Regions from separate parts of the Pseudomonas simiae genome, predicted to be linked through region 1. Evidence: predicted binding sites of a transcription regulator. Region 1 holds the regulator's gene; each other region holds the start of a gene.
The links. The regulator FliA, encoded in region 1, starts transcription of late flagellar genes. The targets are predictions, from matches to a motif close to CTAAAGTTTNNNNNNNNNNNGCCGNTAA.

Region 1 (5,400 bases):
TCGAAAAACTACCTGGTGCTTGCAACCACCAGCCAGAAACAGGTTCTTACCGCTGCGTATCACAGCTACAAACGCTGCGGCCTGGCCGGTTGCATCCTCACCAAGCTCGACGAAACCGCGAGCCTGGGCGAGGTGCTGAGCCTGGCCATCAGTCATGAATTGCCGGTCGCTTACCTGACCGACGGGCCGCGGATCCCCGATGATCTGCATCTACCGCGCCGTCATCAGTTGGTCAGCCGTGCAGTCAGCGTGCAAATGCAAGAAGAGCCTAGCGAGGAAGCGATGGCTGATATGTTCGCCGACCTTTATCACAACCCGGCAAAACGGGTCGGTTGAGGGCAGGATGAACACCGTGAAATGTACCTACATCGATGGTCTGCAAGCGATTCACGCGGCCAAGCCATGTAGCCTGCGTCTAAGCAAGACAAGGTAAAGAAATAAAATGGGCAGCATGCATCCCGTACAGGTGATCGCGGTGACCGGCGGCAAAGGTGGCGTCGGGAAAACTAACGTGTCAGTGAATTTGTCCCTGGCCCTGGCAGAGCTTGGCCGTCGCGTCATGCTGTTGGATGCTGACCTGGGCCTGGCGAACGTCGACGTTCTGCTGGGGCTGACGCCCAAACATACCCTTGCCGATGTGATCGAGGGCCGCTGCGAGCTGCGCGATGTGCTGCTGCAGGGCCCCGGTGGCATCCGCATCGTGCCGGCTGCCTCGGGCACCCAGAGCATGGTGCACCTGAGCCCGGCGCAGCATGCCGGCCTCATCCAGGCGTTCAGTGATATCGGCGATAACCTCGACGTGCTGGTGATTGACACCGCCGCCGGGATCGGCGAGTCCGTGGTCAGCTTCGTGCGCGCCGCGCAGGAAGTGTTGCTGGTGGTCTGCGACGAACCCACCTCGATCACCGACGCCTACGCCCTGATCAAACTGCTTAACCGTGACTACGGCATGAACCGCTTCCGCGTCTTGGCCAACATGGCCCAGAGCCCGCAGGAAGGGCGCAACCTGTTCGCCAAGTTGACCAAGGTCACGGATCGTTTCCTCGATGTCGCCTTACAATACGTCGGCGCAGTGCCCTACGACGAGTGTGTGCGCAAGGCTGTGCAAAAGCAGCGTGCAGTCTACGAAGCGTTCCCTCGTTCCAAGTGCGCATTGGCGTTCAAGGCTATTGCCCAGAAGGTCGATACCTGGCCGTTGCCCGCCAACCCACGGGGGCATCTGGAGTTTTTCGTCGAGCGATTGGTGCATCAGACGAGCGCAGGACCCGTGCTATGACAGCGACTGGCTACAACGCTTACAAGAGGTCTGCCCGTGACAGTCAGGGCGAGTTGATCGAGCGCTACGCGCCCTTGGTCAAGCGCATTGCCTACCACCTGCTGGCACGCCTGCCGGCCAGCGTCCAGGTCGAAGACCTGATCCAGGCGGGCATGATCGGCCTGCTCGAAGTGTCGACCAAATATGACGCGAGCAAGGGCGCGAGTTTCGAGACGTATGCGGGGATCCGTATCCGTGGCGCGATGCTTGATGAGGTGCGTAAAGGTGACTGGGCGCCGCGTTCGGTGCATCGCAATACGCGCATGGTCAGTGACGCAATTCGCGCAATTGAAGCAAAAACCGGTCGCGACGCTAAAGATCACGAAGTTGCGGCCGAACTCCAATTGAGTCTCGACGATTACTACGGGATTTTGAACGATACCTTGGGCAGCCGCCTGTTCAGTTTCGACGACCTGTTGCAGGACGGCGAACACGAAGGGCTGCACGAGGACGGCGCGAGCGCTCATATGGAGCCATCGCGTGACCTGGAAGATGAGCGTTTCCAGGGGGCGTTGGCGGACGCGATTGCCAATTTGCCGGAGCGTGAGCGACTGGTGTTGGCGTTGTACTACGACGAAGAGCTGAACCTCAAGGAAATCGGTGAGGTCCTGGGGGTCAGCGAGTCGCGGGTCAGCCAGTTGCACAGCCAGTGCGCAGCCCGCTTGCGGGGGCGTTTGGGAGAGTGGCGAGCGCGCTGACAGGCAGTGTGGGGACACTGCAGACGAGACCGTGAGGGCGACCAGCCTTCGCGGGTTCGACCCGTGGTGCCCTCGGCAGTCCTTTTTGTGTAATGCCTGTTGATTGAAATGGCGCGTCCAGGTGCTGGGCGCGTTTAAGACTGCTTGGAGGTCGAATTGGACAAGAACATGAAAATCCTCATCGTTGATGACTTCTCAACGATGCGGCGGATCATAAAAAACCTGTTGCGTGACCTTGGGTTCACTAACACGGTCGAGGCGGATGACGGCATTACGGCCATTCCGATCCTCAACAGCGGGAGCATCGACTTTCTGGTAACGGACTGGAACATGCCGGGCATGACCGGTATCGACTTGCTGCGCCACGTACGTGCTGACGAAAAGCTGCGCGGCCTGCCTGTGCTGATGGTGACCGCCGAAGCCAAGCGTGAGCAGATCATCGAAGCCGCCCAAGCTGGGGTAAACGGTTACGTGGTCAAGCCATTCACTGCATTGGCCTTGAAAGAGAAGATTGAAAAAATCTTCGACCGCATCGGTCATTGATGCTGCCACGGGGGAGCTATGGAGCATAAAGAATCATCGCAGGCCGACTTCGAGTCGACCCTGAAAAAGCATGCTCACCAGTTGGTCGAAAGCCTTGAAAAAGGTCAGTTCGGCGACGCGGTGCAGTTGATCCATGAGCTCAACCAGACCCGTGATCGCGGCCTGTACCAGGAAGTGGGCAAGCTCACACGCGAGCTGCACAGTGCGATCGTCAATTTCCAGATTGACCCACACATGCCCCAGGCTGAGGAAATCTCGCAGATCACTGATGCCACCGAACGCCTGTCCTATGTGGTCAGGCTGACTGAGGCAGCGGCCAACCGCACCATGGACCTGGTGGAAAACGCCACGCCTCTGGTCAACGGTATGGCCAACGAAGCCCAGGCCCTGAGCAACGACTGGGGCCGTTTCATGCGCCGCGAAGTCGGCGCTGAAGAGTTTCGTGAGTTGGCGCGTCGGGTCGAAGGGTTCTTGTCACGCAGCGAGCAGGAAAACCGCACGGTTTCCAGCAACCTCAACGACATTCTGCTCGCCCAGGATTACCAGGACCTCACCGGTCAGGTGATCAAGCGTGTGACCCAGTTGGTCACCGAAGTGGAAAGCAACTTGCTCAAATTGGTGCTTATGGCAGGCCAGGTTGACCGTTTTGCCGGCATTGAACATGACCGCGAAGCGATCCTCTCGGAAAAAGATCCAAAAAAACATCTCGCCAAGGGTGAAGGTCCGCAGATTCATGCCGATAAACGTGAAGACGTTGTATCGGGTCAAGATGATGTTGATGACCTGTTATCCAGTTTAGGCTTCTAAGGAGCACCCACATGAGCTTCGGCGCCGATGAAGAAATCCTTCAGGATTTCCTTGTAGAGGCCGGCGAAATTTTAGAGCAGTTGTCCGAGCAACTGGTCGAGCTGGAAAGCCGACCGGATGATGCGAACCTGCTCAATGCAATTTTTCGCGGTTTTCACACTGTAAAAGGGGGCGCCGGCTTCCTCCAGCTCCATGAGCTGGTGGAATGCTGCCACATTGCCGAGAACGTGTTCGACATCCTGCGCAAGGGTGAGCGTCACGTTGATTCGGAATTGATGGACGTGATTCTCGAAGCACTGGATGCGGTCAACGGCATGTTCAGCGAAGTCCGCGAACGTGCCCCGATCACCGCGGCCACTCCGGAACTGTTGGCTGCGCTGGCACGTTATGCGGAGCCCGCCGACCTGTCGGCTGCGCCGGTAGCAGAAGCAGCACCCGAGCCAGTGGCTGAGGCCGAGCCGGATGTGACCGACAGCGAATTCGAGCAGTTGCTTAACTCCCTCAGTGCCGTGAAGGCCGAGGCAGAAGCACCGGCTGCGGCTGTTGCCGCGCCAACCAGCGAAGACATCACTGACGCTGAGTTCGAATCCCTGCTTGACCAGTTGCATGGCAAAGGCCAGTTCGCGGCCGACGCCGTGACACCTGCCGCTGTGTCGGAAGCGCCGGCAGCACCGACCGCCAATGCCAACACCGATATCACCGACGACGAATTCGAAGCGTTGCTCGACCAACTGCACGGCAAGGGCACCTTCGTGGCCGACGCCTTGCCGGAAGTCGCCGCCACGGCCGCAGCGCCTGCCGCGGCCAGTGCAGCACCGGCCGGCGACGGCCTGATCTCCGATCATGAGTTCGAATCGCTGCTGGACGAACTGCACGGCAAGGGCAAGTTCAGCGAAGTGGCCCCAGCGGCGACGGTTGCCACGGCTGCTCCGGTTGCCGCCAAAGCTGCAGCGCCTGCCCCTGCACCAGCGGCCAAACCTGCGCCGGCTGCCGCACCTGCTCCGGCACGTGCCGCCGCCGCACCGGTTGCCGATAAACCCGCCAGTGAAGCCGAAACCACCGTGCGCGTTGATACCGCACGCCTGGACGACATCATGAACATGGTCGGCGAACTGGTACTGGTGCGTAACCGCCTGGTGCGCCTGGGCCTGAGCAGCGGCGATGAAGCCATGCAAAAGGCCGTGTCGAACCTCGACGTGGTGACCGCCGACCTGCAGACCGCCGTGATGAAAACCCGGATGCAGCCGATCAAGAAAGTCTTCGGCCGCTTCCCGCGCCTGGTTCGTGACCTGGCACGCCAGTTGAAGAAAGAAATCAACCTGGAACTGGTGGGTGAAGAAACCGACCTCGACAAGAACCTTGTCGAGGCCCTGGCCGACCCGCTGGTCCACTTGGTGCGCAACGCTGTCGACCACGGCGTGGAAACCCCGGAAGAACGCGAAGCCTCGGGCAAGTCCCGCAACGGCAAAGTGATCCTGGCGGCGGAGCAAGAGGGCGACCACATCCTGTTGTCGATCACTGACGACGGCAAGGGCATGGACCCGGCGATATTGCGCAATATCGCGGTCAAGCGTGGCGTGATGGACAAGGACGCCGCCGACCGCCTGACCGATAGCGAGTGCTACAACCTGATCTTCGCCCCGGGCTTCTCGACCAAGACCGAGATTTCCGACGTGTCCGGCCGTGGCGTCGGCATGGACGTGGTGAAGACCAAGATCAGCCAGCTCAACGGCTCGATCAACATCTACTCGACCAAGGGCCAGGGCTCGAAGATCGTCATCAAGGTGCCGTTGACCTTGGCGATCATGCCAACCCTGATGGTGATGCTGGGCAACCAGGCCTTCGCTTTCCCGCTGGTCAACGTCAACGAGATCTTCCACCTCGACCTGTCGCGCACCAATGTGGTGGACGGCCAGGAAGTGGTGATCGTGCGCGACAAGGCATTGCCACTGTTCTACCTCAAGCGCTGGCTGGTGGCATCGGCCAAGCATGAAGAGCAGCGCGAAGGCCATGTGGTGATTCTTTCGGTGGGCACCC
Region 2 (5,400 bases), 1.2 Mb from region 1:
CCAGCAAGACGCGAGTATTTCCAACGCCCAGTTGAGTGAGCGTCTATCCCTGAGCCTCACGCCCTGCTGGCGGCGACGCAAACGCCTGGAAGAAGAAGGCGTGATCAAGGACTACCAGGCCAACCTCGACCGCAAGATGCTCGGGCTGGACATCATGGCGTTCGTGCATGTGCGTTTTGCGATCCATACCGATCATGCGCCGGATGCGTTTGAAGCCGTGGTGAAGGAACTGCCGCAAGTGTTGTCCTGCCACAAGATCACCGGTGATGCGGATTACCTGTTGCAGGTGCTGGCGGAAGATCTGGACAGCTACAGCGAGTTTGTCGAGAGCGTGTTACGGCGGCAGTTGGGGATTGCGTCGATTCAATCGAGCCTGGCGCTGAGGGAGGTCAAGGCGACGAGTCGAGTGGCGATCCCCTTGCGTGAATAAGCGCTGCGCACGTCGCATTTCCAGGGCGACGGCATGGCGATTTGCCGTCACACGGAGGTGAAAAATTCGTTAACCAATTCTCTCTGAAGCCTTTTTCCCAAAAGATCAACATGTCACACTGATGCGAATAATTATCAACACTTTTATTATTCGCCACGGAAGGCATTCGGGGAGAGTCAGTTTCATGTCTGTGCAACAACACGGCGGCAAAGGTTTTTCACCCAGTCTGATGGCGTTGGCCGTCTGTCTTGCAAGTTCACCTGCGGTGTTTGCCGCTGAGGCGGAAAAAGCCGCCCCACTGGAATTGGGCGCCACCCAGATCAGTAGTGAACAGTTGGGCCAGACCACCGAAGGCACCCAGTCCTACACCACCGGAGCAATGGCGACCGCCACCAAACTCCCGCTGACCATGCGCGAGACGCCCCAAGCCGTCACGGTGATCACCCGCCAGCGCATGGACGACCAGGCCATGACCAGCGTCAACGACGTGGTCAAGAACACGCCAGGCCTTTTCCTCAGCCAGTCCAGCGGCCCCGGTCGGCATACGTACAGCTCACGTGGCTTCGACATCGACAACATGATGTTCGACGGCATTCCCAGCTCTTATTCCGGCTACGCCAACAGTGTGCAGCCCAACCTGGCGATGTTCGACCGTGTGGAAGTGATCCGCGGCGCCACGGGCCTGGTCACCGGCGCCGGCAACCCGTCGGCGGCGATCAACTTTGTGCGCAAGCGTCCAACCGCCACGCCGCAGGTGTCGATCACCGGTGCCGCCGGCAGCTGGGACGATTATCGCGGCGAGTTCGACGCCTCCAGCGCCTTGAATGACAGCGGCACCCTGCGCGGCCGCGTGGTGGGTTCCTACCGCGACGCCAACAGCTTTCGCAAAGGAGAAGAAAGCGACCACGGCCTGTTCTACGCCATCGGTGAAGCCGACCTCAGCGAAAACACCACTGCCACCCTGGGTTTTTCGCGCCAGCAAGACCAGACCAACTTCTTCTGGGGCGGCTTGCCCATCGGCACCGACGGCCATCACCTGAACCTGCCCCGCTCCACCAACCCCGGCTCCGATTGGGAAAACAAGAAGCTCACCATCGACACTGTATTCGGTGATATCGAACATCGCTTCGCCAATGACTGGAAGCTCCACATCGCCGGCTCGTCATCACAGTTGGATGGCGTGTTCACCGGCACCTACCAGTCGCGCTACCAGACCACGCTGGCGCGCACCGCCTACCAATCGCACCAGGACGACAAACAGTACGGCCTGGACACGTTCCTCAGTGGCCCGGTCGAAGCCTTCGGCCGCACCCATGAAGTGGTGGTGGGCACCAGCAAACGCGTCTATGACGCCACGTCCAAGGAATACAGCCCCTACGACACCAATTACCCGTTCAATGGGGCAAAACCGGACTTCGTGCGCAACGGCAAAGGCCACAACATCACCACCCAGGACGGCGTTTACCTGACCACCCGCCTGAACCTGGCCGACCCGCTCAAGGTGATCCTGGGTGCCCGCGTGGACTGGTACGACTACGATGACCGCCAGGGCGACGGCGACTACAAAGTCACCCGCAACCTCACGCGCTACGCCGGCGTGATCTACGACCTGAACGACCAATACTCCGTTTACGCGAGTTACACCGACATCTTCACACCACAGACAGACCGGGACTTTTCGGACAAACCACTTGAACCTATCGTCGGCGAAAACTACGAAGTCGGTATCAAGGGCGAGTACTTCAACGGCGCACTCAACGCCAGCCTCGCCGTGTTCCAGATCGACCAGAAAAACCGCGCTACCCTGCCCGAGAGCCAAGCGGGCTGCCCGATCATGACCTGCTATGAGGCCTCCGGTATGGTACGCAGCCAAGGTATCGATTTAGAACTGCAAGGCGCGCTCACCGAAAACTGGCAAGTCGGCGGCGGGTTTACGTACACCCGTGCGCATTACATCAAGGACACTAACGCGTCCAACAACAACCAGCGTTTCGACACCGACACCCCGGAACGTTTGTTCAAGCTGACCACTTCCTATCGCTTCCAGGGCCCACTGGAAAAGCTGCGCGTCGGAGGCAATGTCTACTGGCAGAGCCGCATGTACAACGATGTGGTACTCGCCAACAGCAATACCTATCGCCTGGAACAAGGCAGCTATGCCGTGGCAGACGTGATGGCCGGTTACCAGGTGAACAAGCACCTGGACCTGCAGCTGAACGTGAACAACATCTTCGACCGCACCTACTACTCGGCCATCGGCAACAGCCCGATCTGGGGTCCTAACGACACCTACGGTAACCCGCGCAGCTTTGGCGTCACGGCCAAATACAGCTTCTGACCATCGCCCGATAAGCGGCTACCCGTCCGGGTAGCCGCGCCTAAAGTCCCGCCTCCTGATGCCGATATACGGTTGGCATCACTGATTCCAATAAAAACCAAAAAAATATCTGATTCGCTCCACCCTGCCCCTCACTTTGATTCGGCCAGACCACATGGAGTAAGTGTGAATGCCCACTCGCACGCGTTTTTTCGAGCACTACCGCAAAGCCGACCGCATCATGCTGGCGCTGGTCTGGCTGATGTTCCTGTTCTCCCTGGGCCTGGCGTTCTGGCACGACACCTTGATGCAAGCCATCATTGTTGGCGGCAGTACCAGCGTGGTGCTCACACTGCTCTACCGTGCGATAGGCGGCAGCCGCGTGATGCGTTGCGCCCTCGGCGCAGGTTTGATGGTCATGGCGGCGCTGCACATTAACCAGGCGCAGGGCGTGATCGAATCGCACTTCGGGATCTTCGCGTTGCTGGCGGTGCTGACGTTTTATCGCGACTGGCTGCCGATCCTGGTCGCCGCCGCCACCATCGCCGTGCACCATGTGGTATTCCATGCCCTGCAACATCAAGGCGTTCCGGTGTTTGTGATGGAGCATCACGGCGGCTGGACCATGGTGTTCGTGCATGCCTTCTACGTGGTGATGGAGACCGTCGCCCTGCTGTACCTGGCCGTGCACAGCCAGGCCGAAGCGGTCGAGAGCCAGGAAATGCTCGAGAAGATGCTCTCCGTCACCACACAGATCTCGGCGCAAACCGCCCAGGGCGAAGGCAAGGTGCACATGTCCCTGGCCAAGCGTTTCGATCACTTCTTGCAACAGATCACCCACCTGATAGACGGCGTTGCGCGCGACTCCCACGGCCTTGGCCAACTCGGCCAGGAACTGGCCAGCGCCAGCGGCACCCTGGAAAAAGGCGCGCGGCACCAATTGGCGGAAATCACCCAGATGACCGGTTCCATGCAGCGTATGGAAGACGCCATGGGCCACATCGCCGTGCATGTCGAACAGGCGGTGGATCACGCTGGCAAGGCCAGCCAACAGATTTTGCGTGGCCAGGAAAGTGTCGGCCGCGCCCAGCAGGAAATCACCCAGTTGGCCTCACGCCTCAACGGCACCCATGAAACGGTGCAAGGTCTGGCCGTACAGGCCGAGCAGATCGGCACCGTGCTCGATGTGATCAGCAGCATCGCCAACCAGACCAACCTGCTCGCCCTCAACGCAGCCATCGAAGCCGCCCGCGCCGGCGAGCAAGGCCGTGGCTTTGCCGTGGTCGCGGACGAAGTACGCAACCTGGCGCAGCGCACGGCAGTGTCCACCCAGGAAATCAAGACCATCATCGAGAGCCTGCAACACGGCAGCCGCCAGGCCGTGGAAGCCATGCACGACAGCCGCCAAGGCGTGGACCGCTGCGTGGAAGACAGCCAGGTCGCCGTCGATATGCTCCGCGCGGTGGGCAGCGACATCGCACAGATCGACGACCTGAACGGGCGAATCGTGACCACCACCCGCGAGCAGACCGAGGCGAACTTGGAGATTGTCGGGCGGTTGCAGTCGGTGCAGAGCATTGCGCAAAGCACCGCCAACGATGTGGAAACCCTGGCTCGCAGCAGTGAGCAGCTGCCGCCGATTGCGGTGCGGTTGGATGCGTTGGGCAGACGCTTCCATCAGTGAAACCTAAGGGGCGTCATGTACCGAAGTTGAACGCGATCGAGATCCGTGGCCGCGTTCCCTTAAAGCGTCGTACCGAGTGCATCAACCAGGATGGAAACATAATCAATGTCCCGCTACTGGCGACACAGGTGCTGCTGAACCCGGCCGTCAGGCAATCCTCGACCCGCATGCGCAAGGCGGGATTGTAGGTCGAGGCGACCATGATGTTTGCCAGTAGCCACAAACCATACCGGCATCAAAGGTTCAGCGATGTAAACCATTGTTAAAGTCTTAATCACAGTTGCGCACAGGCTCCTTGCCTCACCTGGCCCAATTCCTGCCTCCCCCCAATACCCGCAAGTCGCTGCTGACTACGCGGACGACTCTTTTGGGCCCCGCCGCCCAACAGCCTGCCCCGATAATCAGTCATCCCCATCGCTATCCCGAGGCCTTCCCCCATGACGAGCCCCTCCACCGAACAGGTCAGCCCCCAGACTCTGCGAAAGGTCATCATCGCCGCCGGCATCGGTAACTTTGTCGAGTGGTTTGACTTCGCCGTCTACGGCTTCCTCGCCACGACCATCGCCCAGCAGTTCTTCCCCAGCGGCGACGCCAGCGCGGCATTGCTCAAAACCTTCGCCGTGTTCGCCGTGGCGTTTGCCTTCCGGCCACTGGGCGGGATTTTCTTCGGCATGCTCGGCGACCGCATCGGCCGCAAGCGTACCCTGGCCATGACGATCCTGCTGATGGCCGGCGCCACTACCTTGATAGGCCTGCTGCCGACCTATGCCGCCATCGGCGTAGCGGCGCCGATCCTCTTGTCGCTGATTCGCTGCGCCCAAGGGTTCTCCGCCGGGGGCGAATACGCCGGGGCCTGTGCCTATCTGATGGAACACGCGCCCAGCGATAAGCGCGCCTGGTATGGCAGCTTCGTGCCGGTGTCGACGTTTTCCGCTTTCGCCGCCGCCGCGGTGGTGGCGTATGCACTGG
Region 3 (5,400 bases), 360 kb from region 1:
ACGAAGTATGCAGGATGATGTGCAATTTTTGCATGCGTGGATCGTTGCGTATCTCGGCCGTGAGGGTGTAGCCGTCCATTTCCGGCATCTCGATGTCGGAGATCATCATCAAGAATTCTTCTTCCGGCTTCTTGCCGTCGTCCACCAGCTTGCGCAGGTAATCCAACGCTTGGCGACCGTCGTTGAGGGCCACTACCTCCACGCCGACGGTCTGCAGGCAACGGGTCACCTGTTTACGCGCCACCGAGGAGTCGTCCACCGTCAGCACCCGCAGGGAAACGGCCTTGTGCGCGGTTTCGGCGTCCACCACCCCCACGGAAATCGTTTCCGAGGTCGGCGCCACTTCGGCGAGGATCTTCTCCACGTCGATGATTTCCACCAACTGGTTATCCACCCGTGTCACCGCCGTGAGGTAGTGATCGCGACCGGTGCCCTTGGGCGGCGGATGGATCTCTTCCCAGTTCATGTTGACGATGCGCTCCACCGAGCGCACCAGAAAACCCTGGGTCTTGGTGTTGTACTCGGTAATGATAACGAACGGGCTCTCACGGTCCTGCAATCCTGCCGAACCCGTGGCCAGGGCCAGGTCAAGAATCGGGATCGTCGCACCACGGATGTTGGCAACGCCACACACCACCGGGCTGGACTTGGGCATGATCGTCAACTTGGGGCATTGCAGCACTTCCCGCACCTTGAACACGTTGATGCCATACAGCTGCTTGCCATCCAGGCGAAAAAGCAACAACTCCAGGCGATTCTGCCCTACCAGCTGTGTGCGCTGGTTTACTGAATCCATTACTCCTGCCATGCCTTGACTCCCACGCTGAACCTTTGGCCATACCTATAAGGGCAGTGACGCGCACCAACGCTAAACGGCACGGCCTTTGCTATTTATTGGTCATGGATATTAAAACGACAGTTTCCCGACGCCCCATCCTGACACGGTTTCGCAGATTGCTCTGCGCACCGCTGGTGTTGCTTGCCCTAGGCCTGGGCACTACGGCCCGTGCGGACAACGTCACCTTGCCTGATCTACTTATCGGCGTCACCCAAGGCTTTCTTGAGTTCACTGTAGAAGATTATCTGGCGACCACCCAGACACCGGGGCGTTATGAAATCCAGGTCAACCAACTGGACCCGCGCTTGCGCATGCCAAAGTGCGACAAGGAATTGACAGCCACCCTGGAAAGCCCCGCTCAGCCGATTGGCCGGGTGACGGTCAAGGTGCGCTGCGACGGCGCCTCGCCCTGGACGGTGTTCGTGCCGGCCCAGGTGAAGCTGTTCCGTGATGTAGTGGTAGTGGCTCGCCCACTCAAGCGCACCGGGATCATCGATTTTGAGGACGTTGTACTACGCGAACGCGACATCAGCATGATCAGCCAGGGCTACCTGACGTCCCTCGACCAGGCCATCGGGCAAAAATTGACCCGACCAGTGGTCACTGACCAAGTCCTCACTCTGGTGCATCTTGAGCAAGCGGAGGTGATTCGCAAGGGCGACCAAGTGGTGATTTCCGCCAGCAGCGGTGCGCTTCAAGTGAAGATGCCGGGGGAAGCGCTGTCCAACGGCGGCATGAGCGAACAGATTCGCGTCAAGAACCTCAATTCCAACCGCGTGATCAAAGCGCGGGTGACAGCCCCAGGGCAAGTCGAGGTCGCGTTATAGATTACTGGTACAGGACGCTGGGTTTTCCTACACTGTGCATGAGAAGTGCCGTGCGGAGATTTATTGTCATTCGCGCCTAAAGTTTGTCCGGGTATGGCCGAAAACATGGCAAGCGTCCAAATACCCAGAGGTTTTTTGATCATGGTCATCGATTTCAGTCGTTTAAATAACACCCCGACCACGTCGGCCCCTACGCGAGCTACTGGCACCAAGGACAGCGTAGAAGCCAAGGCCCAGCCACTGCCTGCCAAGGCGGAACAGGCCAGCGCCAGCCAGAGCGGGGAATCCGTACACCTGAGCAATGAGGCTCAACAGTTGCAGAAGGTCACTGACTCGCTGCGCGATCAACCGGTGGTCAATAAAGCCCGTGTGGCCGAATTGAAACAGGCAATCGCCGATGGCAGCTATCAAGTCGACAGCAACCGTGTAGCCAGCAAGCTGCTTAATTTCGAAGCCGAGCGCTAGGCAAAGGCCTGCGCCGGGCTTTTGGACGCTTAAACCCCAAGGCCAGCCATGCATCACGACGAAAATCTGCTTCAACTGATCATTGATGATCTAGCGCCGACACAACAGCTGCTCGAGCTGCTCAGGGAGGAATCCCTGGCCCTCTACGGCCGAGACATGCCCCTGTTGGAAGAAATCCTGGCGCGCAAGCAATCGCTGATTGTCCTGCTGGAACAGCACGGCAAGAAACGCAGCCAGATCCTGACCAGCCTGGGCCTGCCGGCAGACCATGACGGCCTGGCACAGTTGGCCAGCCACTCCACGGTTGGCGATCAATTGCTGGCCCAGAGCAAAGAACTCAATCAATTGCTCACCCAGTGCCAGGAAGCCAACCTGCTCAACGGTCAGTCGATCCAGCTTCAGCAAGCCACGACCGCCAACCAGTTGCGCATACTTCACGGCGGCGAGCCCCCGGCGCTTTACAACGCTCAAGGCTCCACCTCGCGCCTGGTCAAGCCAAGCACCCGCAGCCAAGCCTGACGCCGGATTACAGCGCGACCTATCCAAGGCGCGCCACATACTGGCAAAATGCCCGCTCTTGCGTGTAGTCGTATTTTGTCTGGAGATGGAAGAACCGTGTTCAACGCCCTTAATGCGGAAGATGCTCCGCAGCCACCCAAGGTCCTCACCACCCCTCTGGAAATCGCCAGCACTTTGCGGATGCTGCAAGACAGCCATGACCCGCTGATCATCACCTTCCATGAACGCAGCCAGCGCTTCCAGAGCTACCTGGTGGACGTCAATCGGGACAGCGGCACCCTGGCCCTGGATGAAATGATCCCCCGTGACGGCGAACGCTACCTGGAAAACGGTGAACCCTTCCGCATCGAAGGCTTCCACGAGGGTGTACGCGTTGCCTGGGAAAGCAACGGCAGCCTGAGCATCAGCGAAAAGGACGGCCACCGCATCTACACCGGCAACATGCCCGACGAAGTGGTCTACCATCAGCGCCGCAATGCCTTCCGCGCCGCCTTGAAGCTGGCACAACTGGTCAACATCGAGCTGGGTGGCGAGAAGCTCAAGGCGCCTATCAGCGGCAAGCTGCTGGATATTTCCGCCACTGGCTGCAAATTGCGCTTTGAAGGGGATATCTCCGAGCGACTGCAACTGGGCCAGGTCTATGACCGTTTTATCGCCGCCCTGCCCTTTGGCAGCATGACCACCGCTGTCGAACTGCGTTACCTGCATTTCGAAGAGAAGATCAACACGACCTTCGCCGGCGTGCGCTTCCACAACATGAGCGGCTTGGTGCAGCGCCAGGTCGAGCGGTTCGTGTACCAACTGCAACGCGAAGCACGTCGCTTCGACAAAGACGACGATTTTTAACACTTAACGATCGCGGCAAAAAAAACGGGCAGATCCTGATGGGATCTGCCCGTTTTGCATTCAGGGGCGCGCCCTGCTCAAGTCGTGAGGATGCTCGTCTGGCCCCACAGGCTCAGGCGGCCCGACAAAGGGTGGCTCCTCCACTTCTGGGGCCGGCTCGGCTTCCGGCTCAGGTTCCGGGACCGCAGTTTGCATTTGCTCCTGCACCACCGCCTCATCCACCCGCGGATCAAGTGCCGCTACCAACGGCGAGCTGGACATGCTGTCGGGCATCGCCACGTGGTGCAACGGTGCATCGTCCACCTGATGCAGGTTGGTCACCGCTTTGGGCCGAATACGCCACACCAGGATCAACGCACACAGGCTGAAAAACGCATACAGCATCTGGCTGCCGAACAGCTTCATCACCACACCGGCGAGCAACGGCCCGATACTGGCGCCGACGCCGTAGGTCACCAGCAGCATGGCCGTGAGCGATACACGGCGATCACCTTCCACATGGTCGTTGGAGAACGCTACCGCCAGCGGATAAAGACAGAACTGCACCAGGGAGCAGACGAAGCCCGCGACAAACAGCACTTCCAGCGGCACCTGGGTCAATATCGCCAGCGGCAACGCCGCCACTGCAAGGCACAGGGCAAAGCAGCGGATCAGCAGCGCGCGATCATAGCGGTCCGACAGCCAGCCCAATGGCCACTGCACCACCAGCCCGGCAAAAATGCAGCTACCCATGAACAGGCCCACTTGCTCGGTGGTCAAGCCCTGTTGAGAAGCGTACAGCGGCGCCAGACCGTAGAACGAGCCGACGATCAACCCCGCCCCAAGCACAGTACTCAGCGACTGCGGCACGCGCTTGATAAAGAAGCGCGGCTCCATCGGCGCAGGATGCAGAGGCGCCGGGTGAATCCGTCGCGTCATGGCCACCGGCACCAGGCACAGGGCAAAGCACAGCGCGACCAGCATCAGCAATTCAAGACCGAGCTGAGGGTGCATGACCAGGATCAGTTGGCCGAGCACCAGGCCCAGGTAGGACGCGATCATATAGCCGCTGAACACCACACCACGCTGCTTGGCGTCGGCCTGCTCATTGAGCCAGCTCTCGATGACCATGTACTGGCACATCATGCCCAGGCCCACGATTACCCGCAGCACGATCCAGGCCGGCAACCAGTCGACCAGGCCGTGGCCCAACACCGCCGCGCCGACGATCCCGGCACAGGTGGCGTAAGCACGAATATGCCCGACCCGGGCAATCAGGCGGTGCCCGATCTTGCCGCCCAGAACCAGGCCAAAATAGTTGGCCGCCATCAGCGCACCGACCCACAGGCTGTCGACGTGGTCGGCCGCCAGGCGCAATGCCAGATAAGTACTGAGCAGGCCGGAGCCGATCAGCATCATCAAGGAGGCGAAATAAAGGGCTCGAAAAGATTTCCAGATCTGGCGCATCGGCGTTCCGAGCGGCTCCTTGCGGTGAGAGACAGGGCTATCGGCATGATAGTCCGGGGTAACTGGGTCCGGACAGGCGGTAGGCGCTGTTTCCGGGGATTATTTTGCTTAAAGACTCAGACGCTGTCCGGCTGCTCGCGGGATACACAGATTGCTATAAATACACGATGCCAGTGGTGTGAACCCAGAACCCAGGCAAGGTTCGACTCATCTTCGGAAAGCGCCCACAAAAAAGCCCCGCCAGAAGGAACTGTGCGGGGCCTTGTATCTGGTGTCCCAGGGCCGGTTCGAACGGCCAACCTTCCCCTTAGGAGGGGGATGCTCTATCCAATTGAGCTACTGGGACAAATGACAGCCGTCGCGCTGTGAGTGTGGCGACGGACGGCGTGCATGTTAACGGCCGAGGTGGGTTTTGTCATGTCGTCCGTGGGCTTTTTGAGTGTAGGCCGATAACTGCCT
Region 4 (5,400 bases), 1.2 Mb from region 1:
TGGCCGCTACCGAGGAGCTGACGCCGGCAGTCAGGCGCGTGAGCATTTCGTTGATCTGCGAGGTGCTGGCCTGAGTGCGTGCGGCGAGCGCGCGGACCTCGTCGGCCACTACTGCAAATCCACGACCCTGCTCGCCTGCGCGCGCAGCTTCGATGGCGGCGTTAAGGGCGAGCAGGTTGGTCTGGCCGGCGATCGCACCGATTACGCCAAGGGTTTCGGTAATGCGCGCCGCGTCCTGGCGCATGTTTTCCACGCTGTGGGTGGCGCTGGACACTTCGCCAATCAAGGCGCTGACGCTGTTGGACGCTTCACCCACGACGACGCGGGAACGGTCGGCATGCTCATTGGCGCGCTGGGTGAACGCGGCGGTTTCGGCGGCGTTTTGCGCGACGGTGTCAGCAGTGGAGCTCATCTCGGTGATGGCCGTGACCGTCTGGTCGGTCTCCGAGGCATGCCGCACCAGGATCTGGTTGGTGTGCGCCGAGGTCCGCTGCAGTTGCTCAAGGCTCGACGACATGGCGCCGGTTGCTTGGGTGACTTCGCCAATCATGTTCTGCAGGTAGACGATAAAGCGGTTTACCGAGTGGCCGATGGCACCCAGTTCGTCTTCAGCGCGAATGGTGATGCGTCGCGTAAGGTCGGCATCGCCGGTGGACAGTGCGTCGATATTGGTTTTCAGCGACTTCATGCGCTGTACCAGTTGACGGATCGCATACACGGCGAGCAGCACCAGCAACAGCACCATGGGGATTTGCAGCAGGGCCAGGGTGCCGAGAACGTCATCGCGCTGGGCGGTAATCAACGCGGTAGGCAGGGCGGTGGCAAGGAACCACGGTGTGCCTGCGATCGGGCGCATGTAAAAGGTGCTGGCCACGCCCTGGTTGTCGAACTCGCTGCGTTGCAGCGCCTGGTCGCGTTGGGCCAGGGCTTTGCTGACCTGGGCGGCGAACGCGGAGGTGCCGGTGAGTTCGCTGATGTTCTTGAGCACCACCGGGCTGCTGATACGCGTGCTGTTGCTGATGATCTTGCCGTCGCCTTCGACGATCAGCATTTGCCCGCCGATGTCTTTCTCTTTGCTGGCCACCAGGTCATTGAAAAAGCCCAGGGTCACGTCGATGGTGGCGACGCCATAGGGCACGCCGTCGCGCTGGATGGCCATGGCGCAGTTGGTGCGCGGCTCCTGGCTGGCGTCGTCCTTGTAGGCGGCGGCCCAGGCGCACTGGCCGCGTGGCGAGGCCAGGCCGCCTTTGTACCAGCTCTGGTCGTAGTAGTTGGGGGCGGGGTCGCTGTTCCAGAAGGTATTCACCGCCAACTTGCCCGAGGCGTCGCGGTGCCAGAAGGTGCTGTGTTTGTTGCGCCCCGGTGTGCGCTGGTTAGGCAGCGGCCAGATCCCGCCACCGAAGACTTTCAGCTCGCCATACTGGTCGACCAGGCCAGGCAGGACCTTGTCGATGGCATCGCTGTCGAGCAACGGGACGGTCTGGGTAATGCTGCGTTGCTGGGACTGAACCTTGTTCAGCTCGCCCTGGATCTGTTCAGCCACCTCGGCGATGCGGTTGAGCACCACCTGCTCTTCGGTGTGACGCAGCGTGGGGGCGACCAACTGGCCGATGCCCACGACGGTCAACACAAATAACACCAGGACGAACAGCACCAGGAACAGGGTATAGCGGGCTTGGATGGAGCGCAGTGGGGGCATGGGGTCGTCCTTACGAAGCGTTTATTATCGACGCGGCTTTGTTAGAGCTTCGTAGGGCTATCGGCCTGGGTGGAAAGAGCTTGAGGTACGATCGTGCAAGAAAAGCGAGCGCCTGTTGAGGGCGCTCCCTCGTTCAGATATCCAGCATGGCCATCACCGCTTCCGGGTAGCGCAAGCCGGCGGTCGCTTCAACGGGGAAGATCGCCTCCAGCGTTGCCAATTCGGCCGGGCTGAGGCTGATCGCGAGGGCTGCCACATTCTCTTCCAGATACTTACGCTGCTTGGTGCCGGGAATCGGAATGATGTAGTCGCCCTGGGCCAATACCCAGGCCAGTGCCAGTTGCCCGGCGCTGACACCTTTGTCGGCTGCCAAGGCCTGTACCTGCTTCACCAACTGCAGGTTTTTGCCGAAGTTTTCGCCCTGGAAGCGCGGGCTGAAGCGACGGTAGTCATCGGCGCCGAAGTCGTCCGGGCTTTGCAGTGCGCCGGTCAGAAAACCACGGCCCAGCGGGCTGTAGGGCACAAACGCAATGCCTAAGCGTTGGCAGGCGGCGAGGCAGCCGTTGTGTTCCTGGTCGCGGCTCCACAGCGAATACTCGCTTTGCAGGGCGCTGATCGGGTGCACCTTGTGGGCGCGCTCCAGGGTGGCGGCCGAGGCTTCGCTCAAGCCCAGGTAGCGCACTTTGCCCTGTTGCACCAGCTCGGCCATGGCACCAACGGTTTCTTCGATAGCAACCTGTGGGTCGATACGGTGTTGGTAGTACAAATCCAGCGTCTCCACACCGAGCCGCTGCAGGGTGCCGTTGATGGCTTCGCGGATGTACTCCGGCCGGCCATCCACGCCACGCGCTGCCGGGTGTGCCGGGTCGCGCACGATGCCGAACTTGCTGGCCAGGAACACTTGGTCACGCTTGCCGGCGATGGCTTTGCCGATTAATTGTTCATTGGTGTGAGGGCCGTACATATCGGCGGTATCGAGAAAGCTGACGCCCAGTTCCAAGGCGCGGTGCAGCGTTGCAGTGGCTTCCCGCGTGTCGCTGCCGGGGGTATAGAAATCGCTCATGCCCATGCAGCCGAGGCCGATGGCGGAGACGAGGGGACCGTTGTTACCGAGTTGGCGAGTGTGCATGGGGGAACTCCTTGTTGAGAAGGCCTGCATTGTCACGCTGGACAAAATCGGGATAAACCGGCTAAAAGCGCTAACACTGTTCGTAATTTCTAAATAATCAGCTCAAGGAGCCGGCGTTTGGACCGTTTCAACGCGATGCGCGTGTTCACCCGGATCGTCGAACTGCGTGGCTTTGCCAAGGCTGCCGACAGCCTGCAACTGCCCCGCGCCTCGGTGACGGTGCTGATCAAGCAATTGGAGGCGCACCTTGGCGTACAGCTGTTGCAACGCACCACGCGGCAGGTCAGCCCTACACTGGATGGGGCCGCGTATTACCAGCGCTGCGTGCAATTGCTGTCGGACCTTGAGGAAACTGAAGCGGTGTTTTCCACCAGCCGCCAGAGTCCACGTGGGACTTTGAGCGTGGATATGCCCTCGGGCATCGGCCGTTTGATCGTGATCCCGGCATTGCCGGACTTCACCGCGCGGTATCCGCAGATCGAGTTGGAGATTGGCCTCAATGACCGCCCCGTGGACCTGATCCGCGAGGGTGTGGACTGCGTGCTGCGCGGTGGCCTGGCCCTGGATGAATCGCTGGTGGCGCGGCCTCTGGCAATGATGGATCAACTGACCCTGGCAAGTCCCTGCTACCTGCAGCGCAGGGGTGTTCCCACGTCTTTTGAAGACCTGGCCAACCATCAGATGGTCGAGTACGTCTCCAGCGCCAGTGGCAAACGGTTTGGCCTGGAGTTCGAGGTGGGTGGCGAATGGCAGACCGTCAACCTGCCAAAGGGCCTGGCGGTGAACAGTTCCGATGGCTACTTCGCGGCCTGCGAGGCTGGGTTCGGCTTGATCCAGGCGCCGCATTATCACGCCATGCGCCAACTGGCCGCGGGGACGTTAGTGGAGGTGTTGCCACGGTTGGCGGTACCGAAAATGGCGCTCTCGGCCCTCTACCCGCCGCATCGTCAACTGTCCCTGCGCGTACGGGTGTTCGTGGACTGGCTGGTCGAACTCTGCGCCACGCCCGGCACCGGGTTGCGGCGCTAAGCCTGTGCCTTGCGATAAGCGCCAGGCTGTTGCCCAGTCACTTTGTGAAACGCCCGGGTAAACGCCGCCACCGACTGATAACCCACCGCCACTGCAACATCCGCCACCGTCTGGTTCTGCTTGAACAACTGGCAGGCATGGCGCATGCGCATCATCAACAGCACCTGCCCCGGCGATTGTCCGCACAGTTCATTGAAGCGCTTGAAAAACGCCGAGCGCGACAACCCGGTGCAGGCGGCCATGCTTTCCAGGGTCCAGGCATCGGCCGGGCGGGCGATCAACTGTTCCAGCAGGTCGGCAAACGCCGGCTGCCGCGCCAGCGCGGCCAGGCCACCCAGTGCGCTGTTGTCCAGCACCTGTTGGCGCAGGACGTACAGAAACAGCAGGTGGCAAAGCCGTTCAAGCAACGCGGAAGAGGGCGCAGGCAAGCGCTCGCATTCTTGCAGGATCAGTTCGAACAGGTTGCGTGCGGCGGTCAGTGAGGGATCGCCCGCACGCAAGATGATCCACGCGGGCAGGGTGTCGACGATCATCGCTGACAAACCGGACTGGAAGTGAAAAAAACCACACACCAGGCCGACGCCATCGCTGGCGGCGCTGTCCAGGGGCACCATTGGCACGCGGGGACATTCCTGCGCGCCCGCCGCCGTGGGTTCGCCGGAGAGGCGATATTCCAAGTCGCGCAACAGGAACACCGCATCGCCGTTGTCCAGCCGATGGGCTGTGGTGTCGCCGTCGATATGCAGCCAGCACCGGCCCTGTACGATCAGGTGGAAACTCGCGCTCGCCAGGCCATGGGTGCTCGCATGCCAATCGCCGCAGTAGCGACCCACATGGAACAGGCTGGTGTCGAGTTCAAGGCTGTCTAATAACCAATCGACAAGTGCACTGGACGAATTCATCTAAGGGAAAGACTCAAGAGCAAGTAATCGCTACTTTAGACTATTGAGGCGATTTTTTATAACCAACAGACTTAGTACACGAACCCATCAGGAGACACCTCCATGTCCCGTGTACCCTTGCTCACCCTTGAAACTGCGCCTGAAGCGGCCAAGCCTTTTCTGGAAAATGCACTGAAGGGCTCCGGCTTCATTCCTAATCTGCTTGCGGTGTTGGCCAATGCCCCGGCTGCATTGGAAACCTACATTACCGTTTCCGGCTTGAACGCCAAGGCCGAATTGAGCCTGGCCGATCGCGAAGTGGTGCAACTGATTGCCGCCACCACCCACGGCTGCGATTTCTGCGTGGCCGGCCACACTGCGGTGGCGCGTAACAAAGCCAAACTGCCTGAAGAGGTCATCGACGCCCTGCGCCAGCGCGGCGAACTGCCCAACGCCCGCTATGAGACACTCGCCGCGTTCACCCGTGAAGTGATCGCCACCCGTGGCGATGTCAGTGACGCAGGCTTCGAAGCGTTCCGCGCCGCCGGTTACACCGAAGGCCAGGCCCTGGAGGTTATCCTGAGTGTGAGCCTGGCCACCCTGTGCAACTTCGCTAACGTGTTTGCGCGTACCCCGTTGAACCCGGAGCTGGCGCAATACCG

Region 2: PF1751_RS29690 (methyl-accepting chemotaxis protein) is a predicted target of FliA. The motif match lies at 2,809-2,836, and genes of this name have one in related genera.
Region 3: flgM (flagellar biosynthesis anti-sigma factor FlgM) is a predicted target of FliA. The motif match lies at 1,742-1,769, and genes of this name have one in related genera.
Region 4: PF1751_RS14200 (methyl-accepting chemotaxis protein) is a predicted target of FliA. The motif match lies at 1,757-1,784, and genes of this name have one in related genera.

The regions. Positions count from the first base shown of each region.
Region 1 is NZ_CP010896.1:4,352,648-4,358,047, reverse strand. Features, by position in the region: gene flhF (flagellar biosynthesis GTPase FlhF) at 1-336, shown strand, start outside; gene fleN (flagellar synthesis regulator FleN) at 443-1,276, shown strand; gene fliA (RNA polymerase sigma factor FliA) at 1,273-2,013, shown strand; gene PF1751_RS19695 (chemotaxis response regulator CheY) at 2,182-2,556, shown strand; gene PF1751_RS19690 (protein phosphatase CheZ) at 2,575-3,363, shown strand; gene PF1751_RS19685 (chemotaxis protein CheA) at 3,375-5,400, shown strand, end outside.
Region 2 is NZ_CP010896.1:3,198,738-3,204,137, forward strand. Features, by position in the region: gene PF1751_RS14305 (Lrp/AsnC family transcriptional regulator) at 1-430, shown strand, start outside; gene PF1751_RS14310 (TonB-dependent siderophore receptor) at 615-2,768, shown strand; gene PF1751_RS29690 (methyl-accepting chemotaxis protein) at 2,938-4,431, shown strand; partial or broken gene PF1751_RS28425 (putative 2OG-Fe(II) oxygenase) at 4,445-4,633, opposite strand; gene PF1751_RS14320 (MFS transporter) at 4,869-5,400, shown strand, end outside.
Region 3 is NZ_CP010896.1:4,711,513-4,716,912, forward strand. Features, by position in the region: gene PF1751_RS21335 (chemotaxis protein CheV) at 1-808, opposite strand, end outside; gene flgA (flagellar basal body P-ring formation chaperone FlgA) at 901-1,665, shown strand; gene flgM (flagellar biosynthesis anti-sigma factor FlgM) at 1,807-2,130, shown strand; gene PF1751_RS21350 (flagella synthesis protein FlgN) at 2,179-2,649, shown strand; gene PF1751_RS21355 (flagellar brake protein) at 2,746-3,495, shown strand; gene PF1751_RS21360 (MFS transporter) at 3,556-4,941, opposite strand; tRNA gene PF1751_RS21365 (tRNA-Arg) at 5,211-5,287, opposite strand.
Region 4 is NZ_CP010896.1:3,170,032-3,175,431, reverse strand. Features, by position in the region: gene PF1751_RS14200 (methyl-accepting chemotaxis protein) at 1-1,699, opposite strand, end outside; gene PF1751_RS14195 (aldo/keto reductase) at 1,833-2,828, opposite strand; gene PF1751_RS14190 (LysR family transcriptional regulator) at 2,946-3,857, shown strand; gene PF1751_RS14185 (AraC family transcriptional regulator) at 3,854-4,759, opposite strand; gene PF1751_RS14180 (carboxymuconolactone decarboxylase family protein) at 4,862-5,400, shown strand, end outside.